2 linked regions of the Nonomuraea sp. NBC_00507 genome follow. The protein of the gene in region 1 interacts with the protein of each later gene in a pairwise test. Links are inferred from orthologs where the notes say so. Each region holds a gene or a part of one and is shown on either strand. Other genes may lie near its edges. The genes, in order: rpe and eno.

What was found.
Region 2: the proteins of rpe (region 1) and eno interact in binary tests that used the Escherichia coli proteins (3 or more experiments, as listed by UniProt). The link is inferred for Nonomuraea sp. NBC_00507 from one-to-one orthologs.

What each region holds. Positions count from the first base shown.
Region 1 is NZ_CP107853.1:9,561,744-9,576,259, reverse strand. What follows is about bases 7,433-10,428. They hold rpe (ribulose-phosphate 3-epimerase), read left to right. Parts: upstream 7,433-8,597; coding sequence 8,598-9,260; downstream 9,261-10,428. Other genes in these bases: OHA25_RS46085 (oxygenase MpaB family protein), read left to right, coding at 9,311-10,120; OHA25_RS46095 (phosphatase PAP2 family protein), read left to right, coding at 7,607-8,584; OHA25_RS46100 (RsmB/NOP family class I SAM-dependent RNA methyltransferase), read left to right, coding at 7,433-7,502. In the rest of the region: OHA25_RS46125 (primosomal protein N'), read left to right, coding at 1-1,569; OHA25_RS46120 (hypothetical protein), read left to right, coding at 1,619-3,097; OHA25_RS46115 (hypothetical protein), read left to right, coding at 3,135-4,472; def (peptide deformylase), read left to right, coding at 4,500-5,048; fmt (methionyl-tRNA formyltransferase), read left to right, coding at 5,053-5,979; more of OHA25_RS46100, read left to right, coding at 6,003-7,432; bifunctional diaminohydroxyphosphoribosylaminopyrimidine deaminase/5-amino-6-(5-phosphoribosylamino)uracil reductase RibD, read left to right, coding at 10,434-11,729; OHA25_RS46075 (riboflavin synthase), read left to right, coding at 11,729-12,319; OHA25_RS46070 (nicotinamide mononucleotide transporter family protein), read left to right, coding at 12,316-12,981; OHA25_RS46065 (bifunctional 3,4-dihydroxy-2-butanone-4-phosphate synthase/GTP cyclohydrolase II), read left to right, coding at 12,978-14,195; ribH (6,7-dimethyl-8-ribityllumazine synthase), read left to right, coding at 14,396-14,516. UniProt on the Escherichia coli protein: Catalyzes the reversible epimerization of D-ribulose 5-phosphate to D-xylulose 5-phosphate.
Region 2 is NZ_CP107853.1:3,606,389-3,620,902, forward strand. The notes cover bases 481-3,474. They hold eno (phosphopyruvate hydratase), read left to right. Parts: upstream 481-1,335; coding sequence 1,336-2,613; downstream 2,614-3,474. Other genes in these bases: OHA25_RS18135 (MazG family protein), read left to right, coding at 481-1,221; OHA25_RS18145 (FtsB family cell division protein), read left to right, coding at 2,680-3,096; OHA25_RS18150 (DUF501 domain-containing protein), read left to right, coding at 3,086-3,474. Outside these bases: OHA25_RS18130 (hypothetical protein), read left to right, coding at 1-291; more of OHA25_RS18135, read left to right, coding at 295-480; more of OHA25_RS18150, read left to right, coding at 3,475-3,574; OHA25_RS18155 (Ppx/GppA phosphatase family protein), read left to right, coding at 3,565-4,512; OHA25_RS18160 (hypothetical protein), read left to right, coding at 4,687-5,820; OHA25_RS18165 (uracil-DNA glycosylase), read left to right, coding at 5,973-6,767; OHA25_RS18170 (NAD(P)/FAD-dependent oxidoreductase), read left to right, coding at 6,863-8,179; OHA25_RS18175 (glycine cleavage system protein R), read left to right, coding at 8,257-8,769; OHA25_RS18180 (peptide deformylase), read left to right, coding at 8,796-9,290; OHA25_RS18190 (Bax inhibitor-1/YccA family protein), read left to right, coding at 9,584-10,384; OHA25_RS18195 (DUF4287 domain-containing protein), read left to right, coding at 10,553-10,786; OHA25_RS18200 (PPOX class F420-dependent oxidoreductase), read left to right, coding at 10,840-11,247; OHA25_RS18205 (acetyl-CoA C-acetyltransferase), read right to left, coding at 11,355-12,572; OHA25_RS18210 (PQQ-binding-like beta-propeller repeat protein), read right to left, coding at 12,641-13,987; OHA25_RS18215 (SGNH/GDSL hydrolase family protein), read right to left, coding at 14,110-14,514. UniProt on the Escherichia coli protein: Catalyzes the reversible conversion of 2-phosphoglycerate (2-PG) into phosphoenolpyruvate (PEP). It is essential for the degradation of carbohydrates via glycolysis.

The sequences.
Region 1 (14,516 bases):
CTCGCCTGCCGCCACTGCCGCGCCCCCGCTCGCTGCACCCTTCCGCCCACCCGCATGGCCCCGGGCCTCCTGGCGGCGGCCGTCCCGCTCGGCGGCGGTGCCGGCGCGGGCTCCCCGACGCTGCTCCCGCTGGTCGGGCCCTCGGGCGGTCTTACGCTGGACGTTCCCCTGGCGCTGCGGGTGAATCCCGCTCCCACAGGAGGCCGGGGCGGCCAGGAGCCGTCGCGCCTTCCACCCGCGCAGGCGCCTCAAGGCGGGCCGGGCACCCGGCCCCCGGCAGGGCCGGGCGTTCCGGAGTCCCGAGGACGGCTGGGCGGCTCAGGGACCCCGGGAAGGCCGGACGAGCCGGCGGCCCTCCCAGGGACGGACGGCTCGGCGTCCCAGGCCGGCCGCGATGCACCGGCGGCTCCCGACGGGCCAGGAGGTTCGGCGTTCCGAGAAGGGGCGGCTGGACAGGTGGCTCCGGGAGGTTCGGCGTTCCGAGAAGGGGCGGCTGGACAGGTGGCTCCGGGAGGTCCGGCATCCCGGCGAGGGGCGGGTGGGCCAGCGGCTCCGGGAGGTCCGGCGTCCCGGGAAGACGTGGGTGGCCCGGCGGCTCCGGGAGGTCCGGCGTCCCGGGAAGACGCGGGTGGCCCGATGCACCTGGGCGGGGCCGGTGGGGCGGCGTCCCTGGGAGAGGCGGGCGCGCCGGAGTCCCTAGGCGGGTCGGGCGCGGCGAGGCCGCTAGGTGGCGGCTCGGCGTCCATGGGGCCGTTGGGCGAGGGCGTGGCGTCCATGGGAGAGCATGCCGAGCCGGCGGCGTTCTGTCACGGGCCGCTCGCGCTGAGAGGCGGCCACGCAGCCCCCTACTGCCGTTGGTGCGGGCGCGTGGACGCCGACTGGCGGTGCCCCTCCTGCGGCAGCCCGCGCCTGCGCGCCGTGGTCGTCGGCGCCCGGCGCACGGCTGAGGAGCTGGGCAGAGCCTTCCCTTCGGTCCAGGTGCGCACGTCCGGCCGCGACGGCGTGCTGGCCTCCGTGCCCGCCACCAGAGCCCTGGTCGTCGCCACGCCCGGCGCCGAACCCGTGGCAGAAGGCGGCTACGCGGCCGCCGTGCTGCTCGATGGGTGGGCCCTGCTGGGCCGGGCCGACCTGCGGGCCGGCGAGGAGGCCGTGCGCCGCTGGATGAACGCCGCCGCGCTGCTCCGCCCCGCCGCCGAACTGGTGGTGCTGGCGGACGCCGCACTGCCCGCCGTACAGGCCCTGCTGCGGTGGGACCCCGTCACCCACGCCGAGCGCGAGCTGGCCGACCGCGCCGAGCTGGGCTTCCCGCCCGCGGTCAGGATGGCGACGCTCACCGGCGCGGCGAGCGCGGTCAGGCAGATGCTCGACGAGGTACGCCTCCCGGCCGACGCCCAGGTGCTCGGCCCCGTCCCCGTCGACGACGCCGGCCAGGAACGCGCCATGATCCGCGTGCGCAGGAACGGCGGCGCCGCGCTGGCCGCCGCGCTGAAAGGGGCCAGCGGCGTACGCGCGGCGCGCAAAACACCAGATGTCGTGAGGGTGAGTGTCGACCCCCTCGACCTGATTTAAACCATTTCCCCGATTCGCTCATCTGGAGACCAGCCGTTAGCGTGCCCATGTGTCGATCGAATGGGTGAACCAGGCCATCGACGATCTGCGTGCCTGGGGCCGCGCGCGGAATGTCGAGGTCGATGCGGACGAGGTCCGCCTGCTCTGCGACTACGCCAGCGACTACCTCAACGTCAACGAACTCGGCGATTTCACTCCGGAAACCTTCGACGAGCTGCTGCTATCCATTTACCCGCGCAAGGTCATCACGCCTCCGGAGAGCGCGTCGGAGACCATCGCCGCCGCCCGTACCCTCGTCGGCTACCTGAGCGAGGCAGGCACGGTGCCCGAGGAACTCGCGGCACGGATGCGCGAGCGGCTCGACGACATCGAGCCGCGCATGTCCGAGGCGCTCGCCGATCCCGCCAACTTCGGCATGGCCAAGAGCCTGTTCAGCTCCATCGGCCCGGAGTCGCTCGAGCAGTCGATCGCCATCCCGTCCGGCGAGCTGCCCGACCTCGGCGGCGATCTGGACGCGCCCTGCGACTGCCCGGGCTGCGCGCCGCTGCCGCCTGCCAGGCTGGCCTCGCCGGAGGAGCTCCTCGCCGCCCTCAGGACCGTGCCAATGCTGCGGGAGCGGCCGCTGCCGCGCACCGGCGAGCCGCTGCGCGAATGGGCCGAGGCCGTCGCCCGCATCCTCGACCGCGACACGCGCGGCGAGATCACCGGCAGCACCGAGGTCGACGAGGGTCTCTACGATCTGTTCGACATGCTCTACCGGCTCCAGGTGCGCGTGCCCGTCACCGTGATCGGCGACTACCTCGACGAGATCGCCGGCGAAGGCGAGCTCGACCTGGCCGCCGTGCTCGACCGGCTGGCCTGGTGCGGCATGATCAAGGTCGCGGGCGACGAGACCGAGCTCACCCCGCTCGCCGTCTGGGCACTGCGCGAGCACTACCTGTCGCTCGGCCTGGACGCCCCCGAAGCCCCGGACCTCGCCGCCGCCGACGCGCTCGCCCTCATCGAGAGTCTGCTCGAAGGCGTGCCCGCCGAGCTCGCCGAGGGCGACATCAGCCGCTGGCTGACCGGCAGGACGGCCGGCGAGGCCGCCGGCGAGCTGCTGGCCGCCGCCTCCGGCGCGCCCGCTGTGGCCCGCGGCATCGCGATCACCATCGTCGACCGGCTCGGCGCGGAAGCCGAGCCCCAGGTCCGCGACTACCTCGACGACCAGGAGCTGCGGCCGCACGTCATCCACTGGCTGGCCGCCCGCGGCCTGTCCGCCCCGCAGCTCACCCAGGAGGAGCTGCTCTGGGTCAGCGTCGACATGCTCGCCCTGGCCATGCCGGCGGCCGAAGAGGACCCCGAGATCTTCGCCGAGAACATGGCCGCCTCCGGCCCGCCCGCCCATATGATCGAGGAGATGTGGCGGGTCGACCACCCCGACATCGTCGAGGTCCTGGAGCTGCTCGGACGCTCCATCCCCGACGGCACGGTCGCCAAGGCGGCACGCAAGGCCGCGTTCAAAGCCCGCTCCCGTGCCATCCGTTGAGTACGCCCCTGTGACTCCTGTGCAGTAAGTTTCGTGAGTGGCCAACAACGTCTTCGACCTCTCCGAGCTGCGCAAGCTGATCGATGAGCAGGCCGCTGTGCCGCCACAGCCGGCCGAGGAGCCTACCGCGGGGGAGCACGAGGCGCTGACCTTTCCGCCGGTCCTGCTGGCCCCCGACGCCGAGCTGGCCGCGACGGTGCCCACGGTGCCGCTCGTGGCCGACGCCATCAGGCTCACCACATGGACGGGCGCCCGCGAGGTGAGCGCCGACGGGCATCTCCGCGAGGCCGACGCGGCGGCCGCCGCCGATGAGCTCGCTCTGCCCGCCGTCCGGCTCAGGCTCGTCTGGATCGTCGCCGTCAACACCGGGCTGCTGCGGATCGCCGGCGGCCGGGCCTCCCGCGGGCCGCTGTCGACGCAGCTCACGGCCGAGGCGATGCTGGAGTTCTGGGACGGCGTCGTCATGGACGTGCTCGACCGCGCCGATGAGGGCCTGACCGGCTCGGCCGTGGTCGACGGCCACCTGGCCGAGATGCTCGCCACGATCTACTCCGTGCGCTCCGGCGTGGCCACCGCCAACCTCGCCAGGGGCATCCTGCAATCGCACGAGGTCGCCTGCGCGCCCGGGCCCGTCGAGATGCGCAGGATCGCCGCCGCGCTGCCCGCCGAGCTGCTCGAGGCGCTGTCGCTGCTGACCTACTGCGGCCTGGTCGAGCAGACCGCCGCGGGCCGCACCGCGCTCACCCCTCTCGGGGTCTGGGCCATCCGCCGCGATCTGCTGCGCGAAGGGCACGACGCGCCGACCACGGAGGAGGTGGAGGTGTTCGCCGACCTGTCGGCGGCCGAGCTGGTCGAGGCGCTCGTCAAGGGCTCGGCCACGCAGAGCGCCGTCGCCGGCTGGCTGGAGCGCCGCCCGCCGGAGTCCGCCGCCCGCGACCTGATCGAGATCGCCGCGTCCGGCACGGCCGGCCAGCGCGGCGCGGTCGGCGCGATCCTGGAGGAGCTGGGCCCGGAGGCCCAGGCGCCGGTCAGGCAGGCGCTCGACCACCCGATGACGCGCCGCTACGCCGCTTCCTGGCTGCACATCCGCGACCTGGAGGCGCCGCCGCTCAGCTCTGAGGATCACACGTGGATCGCGGTCGACTCCCTGGCCGCCCTCATGCACCTGTCCGGTCCCGTCGCGGGCCGGCTCGACCCGCCGGAGCCGGGAGAGGACCTGATCAAGCTCGTCGCCGCGATGCCCGGGGTCGGTCACCCCGACACGATCGCCGTGCTCGACATGCTGGCCGCCGCCCATGACGATCAGGCGGTGGTCAAGGCGGCCCGCAAAGCCGCGATGAAGGCCCGGTCGCTCGAGCACACTAAACTGGGTTGATCCACGTGCGAGAAACGGAGTGACCCCTTGGCGATCCAGTCGATCCGGCTGTTCGGAGACCCGGTGCTGCGCACCCCGGCGGCCCCGGTCGTCGACTTCGACAAGGAGCTCCGCAAGCTGGTCAAAGACCTCACCGACACGATGATGGACGCGCCCGGCGCGGGCCTCGCGGCCCCGCAGATCGGCGTCGGCCTGCGGGTGTTCACTTACTACGTGGACGAGCAGCTCGGCCACCTGATCAACCCCGACCTCGACCTGTCGTCCGAGCTCGACGAGGAAGGCGAGGAAGGCTGCCTGTCCTTCCCCGGCCTGTCGTTCCCGACGCCGCGCGCGATCCGCGCCGTCGCCAAGGGCTTCGACATGCACGGGGAGCCCGTCGTGCTGGAGGGCACCGACCTCATGGCCCGCTGCTTCCAGCACGAGACCGACCACCTCGACGGCATCCTGTTCATCGACCGTATGGACCCCAAGCAGCGCAAGCTGGCCATGAAGGCGGTCCGCGAGGCCGAGTGGAGCGGCCTGTCCGCCCCCGTGGTCAAATACTCGCCGCACGCGACCGGCGGAAAGGCGCTCTGAGAGCATGCGTCTGGTCTTCGCGGGCACACCGGAGACGGCCTTGCCGTCGCTGCGCACCTTGATCGACTCGCCGCGGCATGAGGTGGTGGCCGTCGTCACCCGCCCCGACGCACAGTCAGGGCGGGGACGCAAGGTCCACCCGTCGCCGGTGGCCGCGCTCGCCGAGGAGGCGGGCATCGAGGTGCTGCGCCCGCTGAAGGCCGGTGACCCGGTCTTCCTCGACCGGCTGCGCACGCTGGAGCCCGACTGCTGCCCGGTGGTGGCGTACGGGGCGCTGCTGCCGCAGTCGGCGCTCGACGTGCCCCGCCACGGGTGGATCAACCTGCACTTCTCGATCCTGCCCGCCTGGCGCGGCGCCGCGCCCGTCCAGCACGCGATCCTGCACGGTGACGAGATCACCGGCGCGACCACGTTCCAGATCGTCAAGGAGCTGGACGCCGGGCCCGTCTACGGTGTCGTCACCGAGGAGATCCGCACCACCGACACCAGCGGGACGCTGCTGGAGCGCCTGTCCGTCTCCGGGGCGGGGCTGCTCGCGGCCACCCTCGACGGCGTCGAGGACGGCGCCCTGGAGGCACGGCCGCAGCCGGCGGACGGTGTGACCATCGCTTCCAAGATCAACGTGGACGATGCCCGGGTGGACTGGGCCAAGCCCGCCATGCACGTGGACCGGCTGATCCGGGCCTGCGCACCCAACCCCGGCGCGTGGAGCGAGTTCAGGGGCCATCGGATCAAGCTGGGCCCGGTCGTGCCGGTTCCCGGTGAGCGGCTGGCGCCCGGTGAGGTCGCCGTCACCAAGACGACCGTGCTGGTCGGGACCGCCACCGAAGCCGTGCGGCTGGGTGAGGTGCAGCCGCAGGGCAAGCGGCTGATGGGGGCCGTGGAGTGGGCTCGGGGAGTCCGCCCGGAGGGCAAAGAGACCTTTGAGTGACCCGATCGGGGAAGTCTGACGCTATGAGGACCAGAGGCGCGGCCGGCGGTGCGGGCCGGGATGCGGCCGGCGGCCGAGGCGCAGGCGGCGGTGCGGCCGGCGGCCGAGGTGCGGGCGGCGGTGCGGGCCGAGGCGCGGGCGGTGGCGGAGGACGTTCGCGTGGGCCGAGCAGGCCGCCGCGCGATCCCGCCCGCAACGCCGCCTTCGACGTTGTGCGCGCCGTCGACGAACGCGACGCCTACGCCAACCTGCTGCTCCCTCGACTCCTCCGCGACCGCGGTATCAAGGGCCGTGACGCCGCGCTGGCCACCGAGCTCGCCTACGGGACGCTGCGCGGCCTCGGCACCTACGACGCGATCATCGAGCTGTGCAGCGACCGCACGCCCGACCCCGACGTACGCGACGCCCTGCGGCTCGGCGCCCACCAGCTCCTGCGCATGCGCGTGCCACCGCACGCGGCCGTCGGCACCACCGTCGACCTCGTACGCTTGCGCGTCGGCCCCGGCGCGGCCAAGTTCGCCAACGCCGTCCTGCGCAAGATCGCATCCAGGGCGCTCGAGGACTGGCTGCCCATCGTCGCGCCGGACCCGGCCGTCGACCCCGTCGGCCACCTCGCCGTCTCCTACGGCCATCCACGGTGGATCGTCACGGCCTTCCGCGACGCGCTCGGCGGGGACGGCGAGCTGGCCGACCTGCTCGACGCCGACAACGCCCGGCCGCTGGTGACGCTGGTCGCACGGCCCGGGCGCAGCTCGGTCAAGGAGCTCCAGGACGCGGGCGCCACCCCGGGGCGCTACTCCCCCTACGCCGCCTACCTGCCCGAAGGCGATCCCGGGCGGATCGAGGCCGTGGCCGGGACGCGTGCCGCCGTGCAGGACGAGGCCAGCCAGCTGGTGGCGCTCGCCCTGACCCGGGTGCAGGTCGAGCGCGAGGGCGAGGAGCTGTGGCTCGACATGTGCGCCGGGCCCGGCGGCAAGGCAGGGCTGCTCGACGCCATCGCCACCCACGGCGATCCGTCCGGGTTCCAGGGCGGTGCCCGGCTGCTCGCCGCCGACGTGCAATACCACCGGGCCCGGCTGGTCTGGCAGACCACCCGGCACGCGTCGGTGGTGACGGCGGACGGGACGGAGCCAGCGTGGCGGCCGGGCGTGTTCGACCGGGTCATGCTCGACGCGCCGTGCACCGGGCTGGGAGCGCTGCGGCGGCGGCCCGAGGCGCGGTGGCGGCGCGACCCGTCCGGCATCGCCGAACTCGGCAGGCTGCAGCGGCGGCTGCTCGGCGCGGCGCTGGACGCGGCACGCCCCGGTGGGGTCGTGGCGTACGTCACCTGCTCACCGCACCTGGCCGAGACCCGGGTCGTAGTGGGGGATGTGATCGGGCGCAGGGACGACGTCGAGCAGCTCGACGCCCGGGACTACCTGTCCGAGGTGGACGGACTGGGAGACGGCCCGCACGCCCAGTTCTGGCCGCACCGGCACGGCACCGACGCCATGTTCCTGGCCATGCTCCGCAAGCGGCCCTGACGCCATGTTCCTGGCCCTGCTCCGCAAGCGGCCCTGACGACCGCCGGGACGCGGCAGCCGGTTGATGTGCCGTTCCCCCGGGCAGATGTGGTCGGATCGATGCCGTGGACTTTCTGGACGACCTTCATCGAGCGGAGCTGGAGCCGATCATCTGGCTCCAGCAGTGGCCGGACTGGGCGCGGCCGGTGCTGGAACTGGTGTCCGTGTTCGGCACGGACACGTTCTTCCTGCTGTGCCTGCCCGTCCTCTACTGGTGCGTCGATCCCAAGCTGGCGCTGCGGCTCGCCCTCACGGTCATGGTCTCCGCGGCGGCCAACGCGATCGCCAAGCTGGCACTCCACCAGCCCCGGCCGTACTGGATCGACGGCCGGGTGCGCCCGCTCTCCCTCGAAGGGGCCTTCGGGCTGCCGTCGGGACACGCCCAGAACGGCACCGCCGGCCTCGGCCGGCTGGCCGTGACCGCGGCAAGGCCGTGGGCGTGGTGGACGGCGGGCGGGCTCACGGGGCTGGTCTGCCTGAGCCGCGTCTACCTGGGAGTGCACTTCATCTCGGATGTGGTGACCGGGGTGCTGCTCGGCGCGGCCGTGCTGCTGCTCGTGCTGAAGCTGGAACGCCCGCTGACGGCGTGGTGGCGCGGGCTGGAGCTCTGGGCGCAGGTGGCGGCCTCAGCCGTGCTCTCCGGGGCGCTGATCGGCGCCGCCGCGCTGGCCAACGCCCCGTACGCCGGCTGGTCCCTGCCTGCGGCCTGGCGCTCGGCGGGTCAGATCGCGCCCGAGAGCCCGACCACGATTGTCACCATGGCGGGTGTGCTGTTCGGCACGCTGGCCGGGGCGTCGATCATGCACAGGATGGGCTGGTTCGACGCAGGCGGGCCGCTCGGCCTGCGCGCCGCCCGCTGGCTGCTCGGCACGGCCGTGGCCGTGCTCATCTGGTACGTCCAGAGCCGGCTGCTGCCCCAGAGCGGCGTGGTGACGTACGCCGGATACGCGGTGCTGGGGCTCTGGGTGCAGCTGGGTGCGCCGCTGGTGTTCATCAGGCTCGGGCTGATGTCCCGGGCGAGGCAGGCGCAGGCCGTTCACTAGACTGTGGCAAATCATGGCCGTACAGATCTCGCCCAGCATCCTCGCCGCCGACTTCGCCAGGCTCGCCGACGAGGCCGCCGCCGTGCCCAACGCCGACTGGCTGCACGTCGACGTCATGGACTACCACTTCGTGCCCAACCTCACCCTCGGGCTGCCCGTGGTCGAGGCGTTGCGCAAGGCGACCGCGACGCCGCTCGACTGCCATCTCATGATCGCTGATCCCGACCGCTGGGCGCCGCAGTACGCGGAGGCCGGGGCGGGCAGCGTGACCATCCACGCCGAGGCGGCCAGGGCCCCCATCCGCACGCTGCGCGAGATCCGCTCCCTCGGTGCGCGGGCCGGGCTCGCGCTCAACCCGGCCACCGCCGTCGAGCCCTACGAGGATCTGTTCGGCGAGATCGACATGCTGCTGCTGATGACCGTCGAGCCCGGGTTCGGCGGGCAGAAGTTCCTCGACGTGGTGCTGCCGAAGATCCGCCGCGCGCGGGCGCTCGTCCAGCGACACGGCGGCGCCATCTGGCTGCAGGTGGACGGGGGAGTGGACGCCGAGACCATCGGGCGGTGCGCCGAGGCGGGCGCCGACGTGTTCGTGGCGGGCAGCGCCGTCTACGGCGCCTCCGACCCGGTGGCCGCCATCGACGCGCTGCGTGCCGCCGCCACCCGCGCCATGGCGTGAAAACGTAGCAGTTCGTTAACATCATCCCCGAACTGGGTAACTATCCACTTATGGGCGACCATGGGATCTTCGGCCCTGGTTCGGTGACGTGGCGGGTGATGGGGGAGCCCATCCTTCTGGTGGGCGGCATCCGGGCTCTGCTCATGCAGGGGCTCCATCCGCGGGCGATGCGCGGAGTGCTGCAGAACTCCGCGCTCATGGATCCGAACGAGGCGTGGTCGCGCTTCGTGCGCACCACCGAGTTCGTCCGCGTCCGCACGTACGGGACCCGCGCCGAGGTCGAAAAGGCGGGCCGCCGGGTCCGCAAGATCCACGCCCGGCTGACCGCCTACGATCCGGACACCGGCACCACGTTCCGCCTGGACGAGCCGGAGGCGCTGCGCTGGGTGCACGTCGGCGAGGTCGACTCCTACCTGTCCGTCGCCCGGCGGGCGGGCGTGCGGCTGACCGACGACGAGGCGGACGCCTTCGTCCACGAGTGGCGGCGGGCCGCCGAGGTCGTCGGGCTGGACGGCGCGGACGTGCCCGGCTCGGTGGCCGAGCTGCACGACTACATCGAGGCCGCGCGTCCCGGGCTGCGTTTCGTACCCGAGGCCGCCCATCCGCTGCGCCTGTCGCTCAACGCGCCGCTCCCGCGCCTGCTGCTGCCGCTCAAGCCCGCCGTGCCCGCGCTGATGATCCTCGCCTTCGCCACGCTGCCGCGCTGGGCGAGGAGACTGTACGGGCTGCCCGCCACGCCTGTCGGCGACCTGTGGGCGACCGCGACGCTGCGTACCCTGCACACCGGGCTCGGACTGGTCCCCGCCCAGGTCCGCTACTCCCCGGCGGCCCGCCGCGCGCACCGGCTGACGGCGGCCTGAAGCGGACGCTTGGTTAAAACGGTGGGGGTGGTCGCGTCCGTTGTTTCGGGCATGGCACACTGATAGCGGAAGAAAGCTAGCGTGCTCCGGGGTCGGTGAAACTCCGAACCGGCGGTGATAGTCCGCGACCCGGCCGATGCCATCGGCCGGTTGACCCGGTGAAATTCCGGGACCGACGGTTAAAGTCCGGATGGGAGGTAGCGCGCGAGGTGTCCGGCATATCTGCCGGATGCCTTCTGTGGTGCATTCGTGCACCACTCGAGTCCCCCGGGGCCCGCCGTGGCTTGGAGCTACTGGCGAGTAGGAGACCCGGGTGGAGATACCCGAGCAGGACGCCGCGCACATGGCGCGCGCCGTCGCGCTGGCCGGGCACGGACACGGCACCACCAGCCCCAACCCCGTCGTGGGCTGCGTCGTGGTGGACGCCGGCGGCGCGGTGGCCGGCGAGGGGTTCCACGTGTACGCCGGCGGGCCGCACGCCGAGGTCGTGGCGCTGGCGCAGGCGGGAGAGCGGGCCAAAGGCGGCACCGCGTACGTGACGCTCGAGCCCTGCGACCACACCGGCCGGACGGGTCCGTGCAGTCGCGCGCTGCTCGACGCGGGAATCGCGCGGGTGGTGGTCGCGGTCGCCGACCCCAGTCCGAAGGCGGCGGGCGGCGCCGCGCGGCTGCGGACCGGCGGGGTCGCCGTGACGATGGGTGTTCTGGAGAGCGCGGCCGAGCGGGTCAACGAGGAGTGGCTCACCTACGCGCGGCTCGGGCGCTCTCACGTGACCTGGAAGTTCGCCGCCACCCTCGACGGCAGGTCGGCCGCCGAGGACGGGACCAGCCAGTGGATCACCTCACCGGAGGCGCGGGCCGACGTGCACCTGTGGCGGGCGGCCGCGGACGCGATCGTGGCGGGCATCGGCACGGTCCTGTCCGACGACCCCCGCCTCACCGCCCGCCCCGCCGCCGACCCCCGTCTCGCCGCGAACGCCGGCTCCCCTCCGAACGCCGGTCGTGCGGCGAGTCCGGACGCCGGTCGTGCGGCGAGTCCGGACGCCGGTCGTGCGGCGAGTCCGAACGCCGGCCGTGCGGCCGGTGCCGGCTCAGGCTTGGACGTCGGCTCTGGCGCACATGCCGATTCCTGGGGTGGCGCGCACGCCGGCGATGGAGCGGGTGTCCGGGCTCCGCTGCGGGTCGTCGTCGACACCGAGGGCAGGACTCCGCCGGACGCCAAGGTCCTCGACGACGCGGCGCCGACGCTGATCGCGGTCGCCGACGACATCACGACCGATCTCAAAGCCGGCCTCTTGCGCCTGCCCCGTCACGGCGACGGCCTGGACCTGCAGGCTCTCCTCCGTGAGCTGGCCGCGCGCGAGGTCGTCAGCGTGTTTCTGGAAGGCGGGCCGACGCTCGCCGGAGCGTTCCTGCGGCAGGGCCTGGCCGACCGCGTGGTCGCCTACCTCGCGCCCGCGTTGCTCGGCTCCGGGCGGTCCGCGCTCGGTGCGGCCGGGGTGGGGACGATCGGCCACATGCACCGACTGACATTTGACGAAATTTCCCCCATTGGGCCGGATGTACGGCTAATCGCCCGGCCTATCGCACAACCAGGCAGGGAGCAGTGATGTTCACCGGAATCATTGAGGAAAAAGGCGAGGTCGTCGCCATCGACCGGGCCGGCGGCGGCGCCCTGCTGGCGGTGCGCGGCCCGATCGTCACCTCCGACGCGCGGCACGGCGACTCGATCGCGGTCAACGGCGTGTGCCTCACCGTCGTGAAGACCGAGGGCGACGTCTTCACAGTCGACGTGATCAAGGAGTCGCTGGACCGCAGCTCCCTGGGCGGCCTCACCGAGGGTTCGCCGGTGAACCTGGAGCGGGCCGTACGCGCCGACCAGCGCCTCGGCGGCCACATCGTGCAGGGCCATGTGGACGGCACCGCCGTGCTGCTGTCCCGCGAGCCCGGCGACAGCTGGGACGACCTGCGTTTCTCTCTGCCGGAGCCGCTGAGCCGCTACGTCGCGGAGAAGGGCTCGATCGCGATCGACGGAATCAGCCTGACGGTGACGACGGTTGATGACGACAGCTTCGGCGTGAGCCTCATCCCGACCACGCTGAAGCTCACCACCATGGGCGAACGCCAGGTGGGCGACATGGTGAACATCGAGGTCGACGTGATCGCGAAGTATGTGGAAAGGCTGGTGGCCAGACAGTGAACTGGGCGAACGCCGGATTCACCGTATTCGGCACACACGTGCTCTGGACGGACCTGATCGGCAACATCGCCGCGCTGTCCACGGTCCTGCTCGCCATGCGGAAATCGATATGGACGTGGCCGGTGCAGTTCACCGGCTCGGTGCTGCTGTTCATCGCCTCGATCAATGCGCAGATCACCGGGAACGCGCTCAAGCAAGCCATGTTCGCTGGCCTGGCGATCTACGGCTGGTGGGCGTGGCGGCGCGGCACGCAGAACGGCAGGCAACTGCCCATCAGGCCCGCCGAGCCGATGGAGCGGTTGCTGCTGATCGCCCTCACGCTGCTGGGCACGGCGGTGGTCGGGTTGCTGTTCTTCGCCACCGGCCTGTCGTGGGGCGCGCACGAGCCCCTGCCGAAGGGCGCCTTCCTGGTGGCCGCCGACGCCTACATCTTCGTCGGCAGCGCCGTGGCCACCTGGGCCCAGGGCCGCGCGCTGGTGGACTTCTGGATCGTGTGGGTGGCCGTTGACCTGGTCGGGGTGCCGCTGATGTTCAGCTCGGGCCTGGTGGTCTCCGGATCCGTCTTTGGCGTGTTCTTCGTCCTGGTCCTCATCGGTTTCGTGAAGTGGCTGCGCGAATACCGGTCCTCCCCGCTGGCCGTGACGGAGGTAGTGGCGCCATGAGCGAGATCAAGCTCGACCCGATCGAGCGGGCGATCGAGGACATCCGCAACGGCAAGCCCGTCGTGGTGGTCGACGACGAGAACAGGGAGAACGAGGGCGACCTCATCTTCGCCGCCGTCAAGGCCACGCCGGAGTTGTGCACGTTCACGATCAGGCACACCAGCGGGATGATCTGCGTGGCCATGGAGGGCAAGGAGCTGGACCGGCTCGGGCTGCCGCTCATGGTGTTCCAGAACAAGGAGCGCATGCGCACGGCGTACACGATCACCGTGGACGCCCGGGACGGCGTCACCACCGGCATCTCGGCCGCCGACCGGGCCAAGACCATCCGCACGCTCGCGGACTCCGCCACCGAGCCCAACGAGCTCGTGCGCCCCGGGCACATCTTCCCGCTGCGCTACCAAGAGGGCGGGGTGCTGGCCAGGCGCGGGCACACCGAGGCGGCCGTGGACCTGGCCAGGCTGGCGGGGCTGTCGGGGGCGGGCGCGCTGGCCGAGATCGTCAACGACGACGGCACCATGGCCAGGCTGCCCCAGCTACGCCGCTTCGCCGACGAGCATGGTCTCGCCCTGGTCTCCATCGAGCAGCTCGTCGACTACCGGCGGCGGGCCGAGAGCATGGTCAGCAGGGTCGCCGAGACGCGGCTGCCGAACGTGTACGGAATGTGGCGGGCCTACGGCTACTCCAGCGCACTGGACGGCGGCGAACACGTAGCGCTCGTCTACGGCGACCTGAGCGACGGCGAGAACGTCCTGGTCCGGGCCCACTCCGAGTGCCTGACCGGCGACGTGTTCGGCTCGCTGCGCTGCGACTGCGGCGTGCAGCTCGACAACGCCATGTCGGCCATCGCGCAGGAGGGCCGCGGCGTCGTCGTCTACCTGCGCGGGCACGAAGGCCGGGGGATCGGGCTGCTGGCCAAGCTCAGGGCGTACAGCCTGCAGGACAACGGCAGCGACACCGTGGACGCGAACGTGGAGCTGGGGCTGCCGGTGGACGCGCGGGAGTTCTCCAATGCCGGGCAGATCCTCGCCGACCTCGGGGTGAAGTCGGTGCGGCTGCTCACCAACAATCCGGCCAAGCTCAAGGGCATGGACGGCTACGGCATCAAGGTCCTCGGCCGCGAGCCCATGCCCGTGGCCATGAACCCTTACAACGAGCGTTACCTGATGGCCAAGCGCGACCGCCTCGGCCACGACATCTCGGAGGCGTCATGAGCGAGCGATCAATCAGACACAGCGGGGTCCCGCTCGTGCGGCCGACGGAGGAGGCTGCATGAGCGAGCGTAGCGAGCGATCAATCAGACACAGCGGGGTCCCGCTCGTGCGGCCGACGGAGGAGGCTGCATGAGCGAGCGTAGCGAGCGATCAATCAGACACAGCGGGGTCCCGCTCGTGCGGCCGACGGAGGAGGCTGCATGAGTGGGGAAGGACGGCCGGGTGTCACGGTGCCGGACGCTTCGGGGCTGACGGTGGGGGTGGTGGCGGCCAGCTGGCACGCCAAGATCACCGACCAGCTGGTGGCGCGGGCCGTGCAGG
Region 2 (14,514 bases), 6.0 Mb from region 1 along the record:
CCCTCTGCTGAGCTCAGACTGCTGTTCAGCGGCGTGGCGCCCCAAAACGCGCGCGAATACGGCCGGGTGGTGGTCGGCGTGGCGAAGTTGCAGCAGCAGTTCGGCGGCGAGAGCGGGCAGCAGCGGCTCCTCCAGGAGTTCAGCGCGTTCCAGCCGGTCTTCAGCCCGCGCTACGGCGCGCTCAACCCGCAGCGCTCGCAGGAGAACCCGGCGATGTTCGTCGACACCGGCAGATTCGGCAAGCTCACTCCGCCACAGCAGCAGCAACCGCAGCAGCAACCGCAGGGATAGCCGATGCCGCTGATCCTCGTCACCTCCTCGCCCAGGGTCGCGCCGGGCCTGCTGAGCCACCAGGCCTGGCAGGCGCTGCGCTCGGGCCCGGTGCTGACCGGCTCCGCCGCGCACCCTCAGCTGCCCTATCTGGCCGAGGCCGGGATCGAGGTCGAGGTCGTCGAGCCGGACCCGCGGGGGCTGGCGGCGCGGGCGGTCGCCGAGACCGTCGTGTGGCTGGCCGAGGACGACGAGGAGTTCATGCGTGCCGTGGGGCACGCCGCGGTCGCGCTCGAGGAGCCGCCGCTGATCGAGGTGGTGCCGGGCTCGTACGATCTGCCGGGCGCGCGGGTGCTGGACCTGGTTGCGGTGATGGACCGGCTGCGTACGGAATGCCCGTGGGATCGCAAGCAGACCCACGAGTCGCTGGTGCCGTACCTGCTCGAAGAGGCCTACGAGGTGCTGGAGACCATCGAGCAGGGCGACTATCCCGCGCTCCGCGAGGAGCTGGGCGACCTGCTGCTGCAGGTGGTCTTCCACGCCCGGGTGGCCGAGGGCTTCGACATGGACGACGTGGCGGCCGGGATCGTGGAGAAACTGGTGCGCCGCCATCCCCACGTCTTCGGCTCGGTGCGGGCCGAGAGCGCCGACGAGGTCAACGACAACTGGGAGGCGATCAAGGCGGCCGAGCGCGCGTCCAAGGGGCGCGAGTCGGCGCTCGACGGCGTTCCCATGGGGCAGCCGGCGCTGTCGCTGGCCGCGCAGCTGCTGCGCAGGGCCGGGCGGGCGGGCGCGCCCGAGGCGCTGTCCGCAGGGGTCGGCCAGGGCGTGGCGCGAGAGCTGTTCGACCTGGTGCGCCGCGCCAGCGACGCCGGAATCGACGCCGAGGCCGAGCTACGCGCCGCGGCGCGCGCGTACCGAGACCGCGTTCGTGCCTGGGAAAAGCACTAGTACGGCGGGCACCACCCGACGAAGTCCCCGCGATACGCGACCAGCGACATGCGTGGGAGACGGGGACCGATAGGCTCTGAAGGCATATTGCCTTTCGATTTAGGAGCGCATCCCGTGGCTACCATCGAGGTCGTTTACGCTCGCGAGATCCTCGACTCCCGCGGCAACCCGACCGTCGAGGTCGAAGTGGTCCTCGACGACGGCAGCAGCGGCCGCGCGGCCGTGCCCAGCGGGGCGTCCACCGGCCAGTTCGAGGCGGTCGAGCTGCGTGACGGCGGCAAACGTTACGGCGGCAAGGGCGTCGAGAAGGCCGTGCTCGCCGTGACCGACCAGATCTTCGAGGAGATCAACGGCATCGAGGCCGAGGACCAGCGCATCATCGACCAGATCATGATCGATCTGGACCGCACGCCCAACAAGGCCAACCTCGGCGCCAACGCCATCCTGGGCGTCTCGCTGGCGGTCGCGAAGGCCGCCGCGGACAGCGCCGAGCTGCCGCTCTTCCGCTACGTGGGCGGGCCCAACGCGCATGTGCTGCCGGTCCCGATGATGAACATCCTCAACGGCGGCGCCCACGCCGACACCAACGTCGACATCCAGGAGTTCATGATCGCGCCGATCGGGGCGGAGACGTTCCGCGAGGCCGTGCGCATGGGCACCGAGGTCTACCACGCGCTCAAGAGCGTGCTCAAGGAGAAGGGCTACGCCACGGGCCTGGGCGACGAGGGTGGCTTCGCGCCCAACCTGCCGTCCAACCGGGACGCGCTCGACCTGATCCTGGTCGCGATCGAGCGCGCCGGCTACGTGCCGGGCGAGGACATCGCGCTCGCGCTCGACGTGGCCGCCTCCGAGTTCCACAATGACGGCGTCTACACGATCGACGGCAAGGGTCTGTCGGCGGCCGAGCTCATCGCCTTCTACGAGGACCTGGTCGCCAACTACCCGCTGGTCTCCATCGAGGACCCGCTCAACGAGGAGGACTGGGAGGGCTGGAAGGCCATCACGGTCGCCCTCGGCGACAAGGTGCAACTGGTCGGCGACGACCTGTTCGTCACCAACCCCGAGCGGCTGGAGCGCGGCATCAAGGAGGGCGCGGCCAACGCCCTGCTGGTCAAGGTCAACCAGATCGGCACGTTGTCGGAGACGCTCGACGCCGTGGACCTGGCCCACCGCAGCGGCTACAAGTGCATGATGAGCCACCGCTCCGGCGAGACCGAGGACACGACGATCGCCGACCTCGCGGTGGCGGTCAACTGCGGCCAGATCAAGACCGGCGCGCCGGCCCGCTCGGACCGGGTGGCGAAGTACAACCAGTTGCTGCGCATCGAGGAGCTCCTCGACGACGCCGCCCGTTACGCGGGTCGCGCCGCTTTCCCGCGTTTCCGGCGCTAGTTTCGAATACGGCTCGCGGCAACCCGGGAACCCGCCGCGAGCCGTATCTCGAAGGGGGGTGTGCAAGTGGCGAAGAGACCGCAGCTGACCGGGCGGGCCGCCATCCTGGCCGTGGTGGTGTGCGCGATCGCGATGAGCCTGGCCTACCCTGTGCGGGAATACATCAGCCTGCGCCGCAGCATTTCCGAGCTGCAGGCGGAAAAGGCCAGGGTCGAGGCGGAGAAGCAGGCGCTGCTGGCCCGCGACCGGCAGAGCGACGACCCCAACTGGATCAAGAAGACGGCCAAGGAGCGGCTGCATTACTGCGGTCCCGGCGAGAAGTGCTTCGTGGTGATGGAGCCCGAGCAGGGCAAGCAGCAGGCGGCCGTCAAGCAGGCCGCGACGGTGCCGCCGTGGTACCAGACGCTCTGGGAGTCCGTGGAGGCCGCCGACAACGGCACCGGACGCAGGGCAGTCACCGGGAAGGACACTGTTGGAAAGTAAAGACGTCGAGGTCGTGCAGAAGCAGCTCGGGCGCCCGCCCCGAGGGCTGCGCGGGGTGGCGCACCGCTGCCCGTGCGGCAACCCCGACGTGGTGGAGACCGCGCCGCGGTTGCCCGACGGCTCACCCTTCCCGACCCTCTACTACCTGACCTGCCCCAAGGCGGCCTCGGCCATCGGCACCCTGGAGGGTTCCGGCCTGATGCGGGAGATGCAGGCCAGACTGGCCACCGAGCCCGATCTGGCCGCCGCCTACCAGGCCGCGCACGACGACTACGTGGCCAGACGTGACACGGCGGCGAAGGAAGAGGGCATGGCGCCGCTCCCGCGCGACATGCAGAGCACGGGCGGCATGCCGCAGCGGGTCAAGTGCCTGCACGCCCTGGTCGCGCACGAGCTGGCGGCCCCCGGGGTCAACCCGTTCGGCAGGGAGGCGCTCGACGCCCTCCCCGACTGGTGGAGTGACGGACCATGCGTGTAGCCGCCGTCGACTGCGGCACCAACTCCGTACGCCTGCTCATCGCCGACGTCGGCGACGAGCTGATCGACGACGTCGACCGGCGGATGGAGATCGTCCGCCTCGGCCAGGGCGTCGACCGGACCGGCAGGCTCGCCCCCGACGCCTTGGAGCGCACGTTCAAGGCCATGCGGACCTACCGCGAGCTGATCGAGCGGGAGGGCGCCGTCGCGACCCGGGTCGTGGCCACGAGCGCCACCAGGGACGCGGCCAACCGGCAGGAGTTCGTGGACGGGGTGCGGGAGATCTTCGGCGTGGAGCCGGAGGTCGTGTCGGGCGCCGAGGAAGCCGAGTTGTCCTTCGTCGGCGCGACCAAGGGCCTGCTCAGGCTGTCGCCGGAGACCGAGGTCCCGCAGGGGCCGCTGCCGCCCTACCTGGTGGTGGACATCGGCGGCGGGTCCACGGAGTTCGTGCTCGGCACCGAGCACGCAGAGGCGGCGCTGTCGGTGGACATCGGCTGCGTACGCCTGACCGAGCGGCATCTCAAGGACGCCGGCGACCCGCCGTCCGCGCCCGCGCTGGAGGCCGTGGTGGCCGACATCGAGGCGGCGCTCGACCAGGTCGAGGCGGAGGTGCCGGTCGAGCGGGCGCACACGCTCGTGGGCCTGGCCGGTTCGGTGACGACCGTCGCGGGCGTGGCGCTGGACCTGCCGGCCTACGACCCGGCGCGGATCCACCACTCCCGGATATCGGCCGGGCAGGTTCACGACGTGACGCGGCGGTTGCTTGCGATGACCCATGGTGAGCGCGCCGCCGTTTCGGTCATGCACCCGGGAAGAGTTGACGTGATTGGCGCCGGTGCGCTAATTCTTGACCGGATCGTGCGTCGTTTCGCGTTTTCGCAGGTCGTCGTGAGCGAACACGACATCCTTGACGGTATTGCCTGGTCACTGACGCGATAGATGCGGCCTAATCCGGACATTTCCGATCTACGTCGTGTGTTGAGTGTGCAATCATTATTGTGCTTAGGTAAAGGGGCATTACGGGGGCTTTGCCATATCGCTGTGCACGGATGGTGCCTGCGTGGCGACCGTTCCCGAGCGCGTCTTTTCCCTCACGGAATGGAGCACTCTCAGATGAAGTTCGCTGGGTTAGCAGCGCGCAAGGCGGCGGCGTTCGGTGCGTCGGTCGCCGCGCTGGCCGCCCTGACCGCGGGCCTGGCCGCCGGCCCCGCGCAGGCGGCGACCGCGGCCAAGGGCGGGCCGAAGGTCTCGGCCTCCGCGCCCAAGGCCACTCCGGGCAAGTACGAAGGTTCCTGCCCGGTCAAGGTCAACTTCTCGGCCAAGATCAAGGTGTCCGTCAAGGGCAAGACCGAGCTGGCCTACCGCTGGCTGCACGGTGACGGGTCCAAGAGCAAGGTCAAGGTGATCAAGCTCACGGGCAAGGGCACCAAGACGGTGACGGTCAAGCAGTCCATCACCTTCAAGGAAGACGTCAAGGGCTGGGAGGCCGTTCAGGTCCTCGGTCCGAAGAAGTACACGTCGAAGAAGGGCTACTTCGCCGTCTCCTGTGAGAAGCCGGCCGAAGAGCCCAAGGTCGACATCCACGTGCCGTCGGCCCCGTCGGTGTCGGCCCACGCCTGGGCCAACCCCGACACGTACGTCGGCGAGTGCACCCCGGGCGACAAGATCGACTTCACCGGCCTGATCAAGGTCGACGAGCCGAGCTGGGTCAAGTACCGCTGGGTGCTCAACGGTGACGTCGTCGACTACGGCAAGGTGAAGGTCTACCACGCCCGCAAGGTCGGCTTCGGCCTCTCCCCGCGTGACAGCCACCGCGGCTGGGCGCAGCTGGAGGTCCTCCGTCCCGACCACGTCTCCTCGAACCGGGCCTACTACAAGGTCTGGTGCAAGGACCCGGCCCCCGCTCCCGTCACGAAGGTGTCGGCCTCCTCTCTGGTGACCGCCACCAACCACGACGGCTGCAAGGTGGGCGCCCACGCCACGGTCAGCGCGACCGGTGCCGCGAAGGTCCAGTGGACCTGGTCGGTCAACGGCACGTCCGTGGCCAAGGGTGAGACCGTGTTCGGCGGCGCTGGGTCGCAGACCGTCACGCTCTCCGAACTCCCGCTGACCGGTGACGCCATCAAGGGCGGCGACGTCGCGCTGACGGTCACCGGGCCGAACAACGCCGAAACGATCACGCAGAAGTACTCTGCGTGCAACGTCCCGGCTCCCGCCTCCGACCCGTCCGCCACGACGAAGGCGTGAACGAGGGTTTGAGCGAATAACAAACCGGGTGGCGCCTCAGTGCGTCCACCCGGTTTTCTCGTTGCCACTGCCTGAGGAGACGCCCTCGGCGCCCAGGACCTGCCTGACGGCCACGCTCAACCCTGCCTGGAGCAGGTGACACCATCGATGTCATGAGCTTCGTACCTCCTGGCACCGGATGGCCCGGCGATCCCGCGACCGCTGACACCCCGGTCGCGCTCGACCCCGCGGACGTGCGCCGCCTCGCCGCCACCAGCAGTACACTCGCCGAGCTCACGGCCAGGCAGTCGGTCTGCCGCGCCTGTCCCCGTCTGGTGGAATGGCGGGAGAAGGTCGCCGAAGAAAAGCGGCGCGCGTTCACGACCGAGACCTACTGGGGCCGCCCAGTCCCCGGCTGGGGCGACGAGCACCCGCGGATCGTGATTGTCGGCCTCGCCCCGGCCGCGCACGGGGGCAACAGGACCGGGCGGATCTTCACGGGCGACCGCAGCGGCGACTGGTTGTTCGCCTCGCTCTATCGCAGCGGCCTGGCGGCGCAGGAGACCAGCACGCACGCCGGCGACGGGCAGAAGCTCTTCGGCGCGCGGGTGCTGGCCTCGGTGCGCTGCGCGCCGCCTGCCAACAAGCCCTCGCCTTCGGAGAAGAGCACCTGTTTCCCGTGGATGGCCCGGGAGCTGGCGCTGGTCGCGCCGACCGTGCGCGTGGTCGTGGCACTCGGCGCGTACGCCTGGCAGGCCATGTGGCCGGCGCTGAAGGACGCGGGCTACGAGCTGCCGCGCAGCCGGCCGCCCTTCGGCCACGGCGTCGAGGCCGAGGCCCGCTACGCCGGCGCCCCCGTCACGCTGATCGGCTGCTACCACCCCAGCCAGCAGAACACCTTCACCGGCCGCGTCACCGCCCAGATGCTGGACGACGTCTTCACCAGGGCCAGGTCACTGGCTGTGTGACGCGTTGCACCACACCCGGAGTGGATTCGTCGAGCGTGGTTGACGTAAGCTTGTGAATGCTTTCACAAGCATTCCACGAGGGATGGGGCCTCAGGATGAACAAGCACATATTGATCGTCGGTGGCGGATACGTCGGCCTGTACACGGCGCTCCGGCTGCAGCGCAAGCTCCATCGCGAGCTCCGCAGTGGCGAGGTGCGCGTCACGATCATCGACCCCCAGTCCTACATGACCTACCAGCCCTTCTTGCCTGAGGCGGCCGCGGGTAACCTGTCGCCCCGGCACCTGGTGGCCCCTCTGCGGCGGATCCTGCCGAAGGTGCGCATTCTCAACGGCATGGTCACCAAGGTCGACCACGCCGAGCGCGTCGCCACCTTCCAGCCGTCCGAGGGCGAGCCGCGTCAGATCGCCTACGACGTGATCGTGATGGCCGCCGGGTCGATCTCCCGTACGCTGCCCATCCCCGGCCTGACCGACATCGGCATCGGCTTCAAGACCGTGGGCGAGGCCATCGCGCTGCGCAACCGCGTGCTGCACCTGCTCGATGTGGCCGAGTCCACCGACGACCCCGAGGTGAAGCGCAGGGCGCTCACGTTCGTGGTGGTCGGCGCGGGCTTCGCGGGCGTGGAGGCGCTCGCCGAGCTCGAGGACATGGCCAAGGACTCGGTTCGTTACTACCGCAACATCGAGCCGTCCGACATCCGCTGGGTGCTCGTCGAGGCCACGAACCGGGTGCTGCCCGAGGTCGGCCCCGAGATGGGCAAGTGGACGCTGGAGCAGCTGCGCGAGCGCGGCATCGACGTCAAGCTCGAGACCCGGCTCGAGTCGTGCGAGGGCGGGCGCGTGGTGCTCTCCGACGGCTCGGAGTTCGACGCGGAAACCCTCGTGTGGACCGCGGGCGTCAAGCCCAGCCCGGTGGTCAAGGAAGGCGACCTGCCCCTCGACGAGCGCGGCCGCATCAAGACCACGACCATGCTCACCGTGGCGGGAACGCAGGACGCCTTCGCCGCCGGCGACGCGGCGGGGGTGCCCGACGTGACGAACCCGGGACAATACTGCGCGCCCAACGCCCAGCACGCGGTCCGGCAGGCCAAGGTGCTGGCCGACAACATCATCCGGCACCTGCGCGGACAGCAACTGGTCGAATACCGGCACAAGTATGTCGGATCGGTGGCCGGATTGGGTCTGCATCAGGGCGTCGCCAATGTCTATGGAGTCAAGCTTCGCGGATTCCCTGCGTGGTTCATGCACCGCACCTACCATCTGTCGCGGGTGCCGACGCTGAACCGCAAGGTCCGTGTCGTCGTCGACTGGACCCTGGCTCTGTTCTTCAAGCGAGAGACGATCTCGCTGGGTGAGATGGAGCACCCGCGTGAGGACTTCAGGGCCGCCGTCGAGACGATGCGCCGCTAGCCCTGGTACGGCAGCGCCCCGGTGATCGTCGCCGGGGCGTCTCGGCGCCCCTGCAGCAAGCGGAAGGGGTTGCACGGGTGGGGCTCTCAGCGGTGACGGTGCTCGGTGTGGACAGGCCCGGCGTGATCGCCGCAGTCACCGGTTCGCTCACCGACTGCGGGGCGAACATCCAGGACTCGACCATGACGCTGCTCGGCGGCCACGTGGCGATGATGCTCCTGGTCTCCGGCGACCTGGACTCCGCCGAGCTGCTCAAGCGGCTGCGGGCGCCCGATCTGGTGGTGACCGCCTCGGCCATCGAGGCCAGGCGCCACTTCTGCGAGGACGGGGGCGGGCTCGGCTACGTGCTGACCGTGCACGGCCCCGACCGGCCCGGGATCATCTCGGGCATCAGCGCCGTGCTGGCCGCGGACGGCGGGAACATCACCGGCATGAGCACTCGGCTCTCCGGGCGGCTATATGTGCTCATCGCCGACGTCGAGCTGCCGAAGGAGGTGGACGTGGCGGCGCTCATGCGCAGGCTGGCGGCCGTCGGCGCCAGCCTGGACTCGGAGATCACCTTCCGCCCCGTGGAACCGGACCTGATGTGAATAGACCCCGGGGGACGCCGCGCGAGGTGCTCAGCGCTCCCCACCCGATCCTGTCCGCCGTGGCCGAGCCGGTGGACCCGACGGACCCCGACGTTGTGGCGGCCGCCGCCGATCTGCTGGCCACCCTCCGCCACAAGCCGTCCACGACCGGCCTGGCGGGCCCTCAGATCGGCCTGAGGCTGCGTCTGATCGCCTTTGATACCCGGGCCCACCCTCGCGGCCGATCGTCGGCTGGAGAGCTCGTGGTGGCCAATCCACGTCTCGCCAGAGCGTCCCACTGGGATCGCGGACGGGAGGGGTGCGCCTCGATCGCGGGGCTCACGGCCGACGTCCTGCGAGCTACGCGTATCACCCTACGTGGGCATTTGCCAGGCGCGGGCGAGGCAGTCACCATCGAAGCTGATGCCCTCGAAGCCCGTTGCATTCAGCACCAACTGGACCATCTGGACGGTCTACTCTTCTTGGACAGAGTCCCCGGAGCCCTATCACTTCACCGCAGACTTCACAGTTGTGACGCCTGATGCGAAGTTGTGCTCCTCGGAAGCATGGTCCGTTTCGTATGATTGCGGCGCCCCCGTAGCCCAATGGCAGAGGCAAACCCCTTAAAAGGGTTGTAGTGCGGGTTCGAATCCCGCCGGGGGCACCTGCCCTCTACCATTGGAAATCCGTTTTCCATAGCCCACGTGACCTTGGGAACTCTCCGGTGGCCACGTTCGTTGTCAACGCTGCCGACGTCCCAAATGGACATCGATCTGAGCGCGAGTTGACCAAGGTGGCACCGAGCCCCTTAGGCTCGGTGACACAGGAGGCAGCGATGGAGAGCAAGAACCCCGTATTCAGCAGGTCACGTCAGCAGGCGGGGGGTTGGGCGGGACCCACCCCGTCTCCCGACCAGCTGCAGAACATGTACGACTCCCCGTCGTACGCACCACCGAGCCGGCCCGCATACCGGACCATGACCCTCGACGACGTCGTGGTGCGCGGGTTCATCACCCTCGGCACCCTCGTCGCTGCCGCCGCCGCGGCGTGGGTGCTGAATGTCCCGCCGGCGGTCGCGATCGGCGCCGCCATCGTCGCGATGATCCTCGGGTTGATCGCCTCGTTCACGCAGAGCACCAACCCGGTCCTCATCCTGGCGTACGCGGCGTTCGAGGGCGTGTTCCTCGGCACGATCAGCCGCCTCTTCGACAGCTTCTTCGGAGGCAGCGGCAGCATCGTGCTGCAGGCGGTCCTCGGCACGGCATTCGCCTTCGGCGCCGTGCTGACCGTTTACACCCTGCGCGTCATCCGCGTGACACCCAAGCTGGTGAAGTACGGCATCGCCGCGGCGATCGCCGCGGTCGGGCTGATCCTCGTCAACCTGCTCGTCGGCCTCTTCAACGGCGTCGGGCTCGGTCTGCGCACGGACAGCCCGCTCGGCTGGATCTTCAGCATCGCGATGATCCTCATCGGCTGCTTCTTCCTGCTGCTCGACTTCGACTCCATCGAGCAGGGGGTCAAGCAGGGCGCTCCGGAGAAGTTCGCCTGGCAGTGCGTGTTCGGGCTGACGCTCAGCCTGGTCTGGATCTACCTCGAGATCCTGCGCTTCGTCAGCTATTTCAGTAGCAGTGACTGATCGTTAACGCCAGCGTAACCACGGAGGGCCCCGCCGTTCAGGTGGGGCCCTCTCTTTGTGCGACCGAAAATCTACGTGACGTCACTAAATGATGCCTGGCTTGGGGCTTGCCATTCGGACGGACGTGTTGCACTGTCAAGCAAAGGACCTTTATCCGCGGAGGTGCCCATGTCCTTGAACCACTCACCGGAGATGCAGACGAAGCTCATCGCCAGAGTCCCGACCATCACGGGACGCGAACTCCCAGAGTGGTTTCAAGCACTTGACAACGGCCCGAGCTTCCTACGATGCGACGAGCGGGCCAACTGGCTTGCCGACGAGCACGGGCTGACCCACGGCTACGCCGCCGCGATCGTCCTCGAACACGAGCGGCAGCGCCGTAACCGCATGGGCTTCATCTAAGCCCATCCATCCCCGCGCCCGCGTCCCAAGCGCGGGCGCGTCATCATGAGGGGATGGATCTCGACAAGGCTCTCGCCTTTCTTCGCGCCAACCACAACGCCGTCCTGCTCACCCGGCATCACGATGGGCGCCCGCAGATGTCGCCGGTGACGGCCGGGGTTGAAGACGGCCGCATCGTCATCAGCACCAGGGAGACGGCGGTCAAGGTCCGCAACGCCCGCCGCGACCCGCACGTGTCGCTGTGCGTCTTCACGAACGCCTTCTACGGCGAGTGGATCCAAGTGGACGGCACGGCCGACATCATCTCGCTCCCCGAGGCCATGGACCACCTGGTTTCCTACTATCGCAACATCTCCGGCGAGCACCCGGACTGGGACGACTACCGCGCCGCCATGATCCGCGACCGCCGGGTCATCCTCCGCGTCACCCCGATCCACGCAGGCCCGGACCACCACGGGTAACGCGCCTTCCCGGTGGGTGCCGGCACGCCGACGCCCACCGGTGCCGGACCCGGGCGCGCCCTGCCGGACCCGGGCCGCGCCCCCGGTGCCGGGGGCGCGCATGCAATCTAAGAGAGACGCTCGAGGAGCATCGCCATTCCCTGGCCGCCGCCGACGCACATCGTCTCGAGCCCGATGCTCTTGTCGTGGTGCTGGAGGCTGTTGACCAGTGTGGACGTGATGCGCGCCCCGGTCATCCCGAACGGATGCCCCACGGCGATCGCCCCTCCGTTCACATTGAGCCGATCCAGGTCGATCCCCAGCTCCCGATACGACGGGATCACCTGAGCGGCGAAGGCCTCGTTGATCTCGACCAGGTCGACGTCCTCGATGGCCATGCCCGCCCGCGACAGCGCCTGCCGGCTGGCCTCCACCGGTCCCAGTCCCATGATCTCGGGCGACAGCGCGGACACCCCGGTGGACACGATCCGGGCGAGCGGCGTGATCCCCAGCTCGGCGGCCTTGACGTCGCTCATCACGATCACGGCGGCCGCCCCGTCGTTGAGCGGGCAGCAGTTGCCGGCCGTGACGGTGCCATCAGGCCGGAAGACCGGCTGCAGGGTGGCGACCTTCTCGTAGGTGGTGCCCGCCCGTGGCCCGTCGTCCTTGCTCACCACGGTCCCGTCAGGCATGGTCGCGGGCGTGATGTCCTTGGCCCAGAACCCGTCGGCCAGCGCCTTCTCGGCCAGGTTCTGGGACCGTACCCCGAACTCGTCCTGCTCCTGACGGCTGACGCCCTTGAGCTGCGCGAGGTTCTCGGCGGTCTGCCCCATCGCGATGTAGATATCCGGGATGGTCCCGTCCTCGCGCGGGTCATGCCAGGTCTGCCCGCCTTCGCCGAACTTCTTGGTACGGGTCAGCGCGTCCAGGAAGATCGGGTTGTGGGTGTCGGGCAGCGAGTCGGAATTGCCCTTGGTGAAGCGCGAGACGGTCTCCACCCCGGCGGACACGAACACGTCGCCCTCGCCCGCCTTGATCGCGTGGAAGGCCATCCGCGTGGTCTGCAGCGACGAGGAGCAGTAGCGCGTCACGGTGGTGCCGGGCACGTCGTCCAGGCCGAGCATGACGGACACCACCCGCGCCATGTTGAAGCCCTGCTCGCCGCCCGGCAGGCCGCACCCCAGCATGATGTCGTCGATCGTGTGGGGGTCGAGTTGGGGCACCTTGGCCAGCGCCGCCTTGATCATCTGCACGGTCAGATCGTCGGGCCTGATCTCCTTCAGCGATCCCTTGAAGGCTCGTCCGATGGGGGAACGCGCGGTTGCGATGATGACTGCCTCGGGCATGGCCCCTCCTTTGTCGGCGCTAATAGTAGAACTATATTCCAGTCCTACGGAAAAGCACTGTCAGGTGGTCAGCCGTACATGCCCGGCGCGGGCGCCGTCTGGTCGTTCACGGCATGCAGTGCCCCCTTCTCGTCTCGCCACAACCGCCACCCGTCCTGACTGCCGGTGAACCACGGCGGCGGCGCGCTCGCGGGCGAGATCCGCTTGCCGGTGCCGAGGTCGTACTCGCAGATGGCCGCGGTCGAGTAGAAGCCCGGAGGCTGACCACGCAGCGCCAGCGGCTTGGGGTCGGTGACGCAGAAGGACCAGCCGCGCTCCTTCTCCGCCGGCACGGCCTTGCCGGAGACCAGGTCGAAGGCCGTCCCCTTGGTGTTGTGCTGGAGGAAGCCCAGCTTGTCCATACGGTCGGGGAAGGCCAGCCACCAGCCCGAGCCCGGCACGTCGGAGGCCGTGATCTGCCCGAGCACCCGGCCGGACCCGGAGTCGAGGCGGGCGAAGCCGCCGTAGGCGCCCTGCCGGTCGACGGGACGCACGACCGGGGCGTAGCCGGGGTTGCCGCTGGGATAGACGCGGACGACCGAGGGCCGGATCCAGTTGATCCCCCCGTCGGCGATCTTGACGGAGAACAACCCGAAAGTGGAGATCTTCTTCGTCTGCGGGTTGGTGTAGGGGGCGACGTAGCCGACCAGGTTGTCACCCGCCGCGCCGAACGCCCAGCCCCCCGACAGGTCGACGCCGGGCCCGAGGGCCTGCTCGATCGGCTGCTGCCACCGCAGCTTGCCGGTCTTGAGCTCGTACGACTCGATCACGGGGTTGGCGGACAGCCTGAGCAGCAGCACCCGGGCCGGGTCGGACCATTCGACCTCGGAGATCCCGGGCAGTTTCCACAGCTGTTTCCCTGTGGCCGGGTCGAGCACCACCATGCGGGCCTTGGCCAGGGCCGTGTGCTCGGACAGGCAGATGTAGGGGCCGCAGCGCTGCGGCCCGAACGTCGAATGCACCGGCCTGGTCCACTTCTGCACCCCGGAGTGAGCGTCGCGGGCGATGAGGGTGGCGTTCCAAGGGGATTTCTTGCCTGGGTCGAGCGCGACGATCACGCCCTCGTCCGCGGCGGTCTCCACGATGGCGGGGGCGGAGACGCCCATGCCGGGCAGGCGGCCCGCCATCGTGGCGGGGTAGGCCCACAGACGTCTGCCGTCGCGCAGGCCGATCGCGACGGTCTCCAGCGTGCCGTCGGACTTCATGGAGGTCGTGGCGACGACCCCGCCGGCCACCGCCATGCGGCTGACCGCGTTGACTTGGGTGTTGTGCCAGGTCGGGAATGTGTCGGTGGTGGCCGCGTCGCTGCCGGAGCAGGCGGCGGCGGCCAGGGTCCCGGCGAGGGCGATGGACGGTTTCCAGAGGGGCCGGAGCACGGGCAATTCCCTCCAAAGGGACGTATAGCGACGACCCGGGCGCGGAGGGTGACCGTGGCCGGGCGTCGTCGACCGCTCGCCAAGCCTGAGCCGAGGTCGGGCCCGCCGAACCCTCTTGGGGGTCAGGACTCGTTGAGCCGCTCGCCTTGCCGTCGGCGGAACAACGACGCCCACTTCCCGTGCAGGCCCGTCGTCCGCCCGTCGACCTGGGTCGCGATGACCTCGGTGCCGGGCTCCTCCGCGGCCGTAGCCGCCGCAAGGTAGATCGGTTGCAGTGCCTCGCCGCGCGCGGGGCGCGGCTCAGGCCACAGTCCCAACGCAGCGCACACTGAAGGTAGCACCGCGTGAGCGGCCTGCGCGTAACCTCGGGCAGATGGATGGAAACGATCCGGTCCGAACATTTCTGTCGGATTTGTCGCGAACTCCGGGCCCAGGACGTCGGCGAACGCCACCGTACGCCCGCCCGCGTCCACCACCGCCACCGTCTGCGCCGCCGCCAGCTGACGGCTCCAGCGCCGCGCCACCCA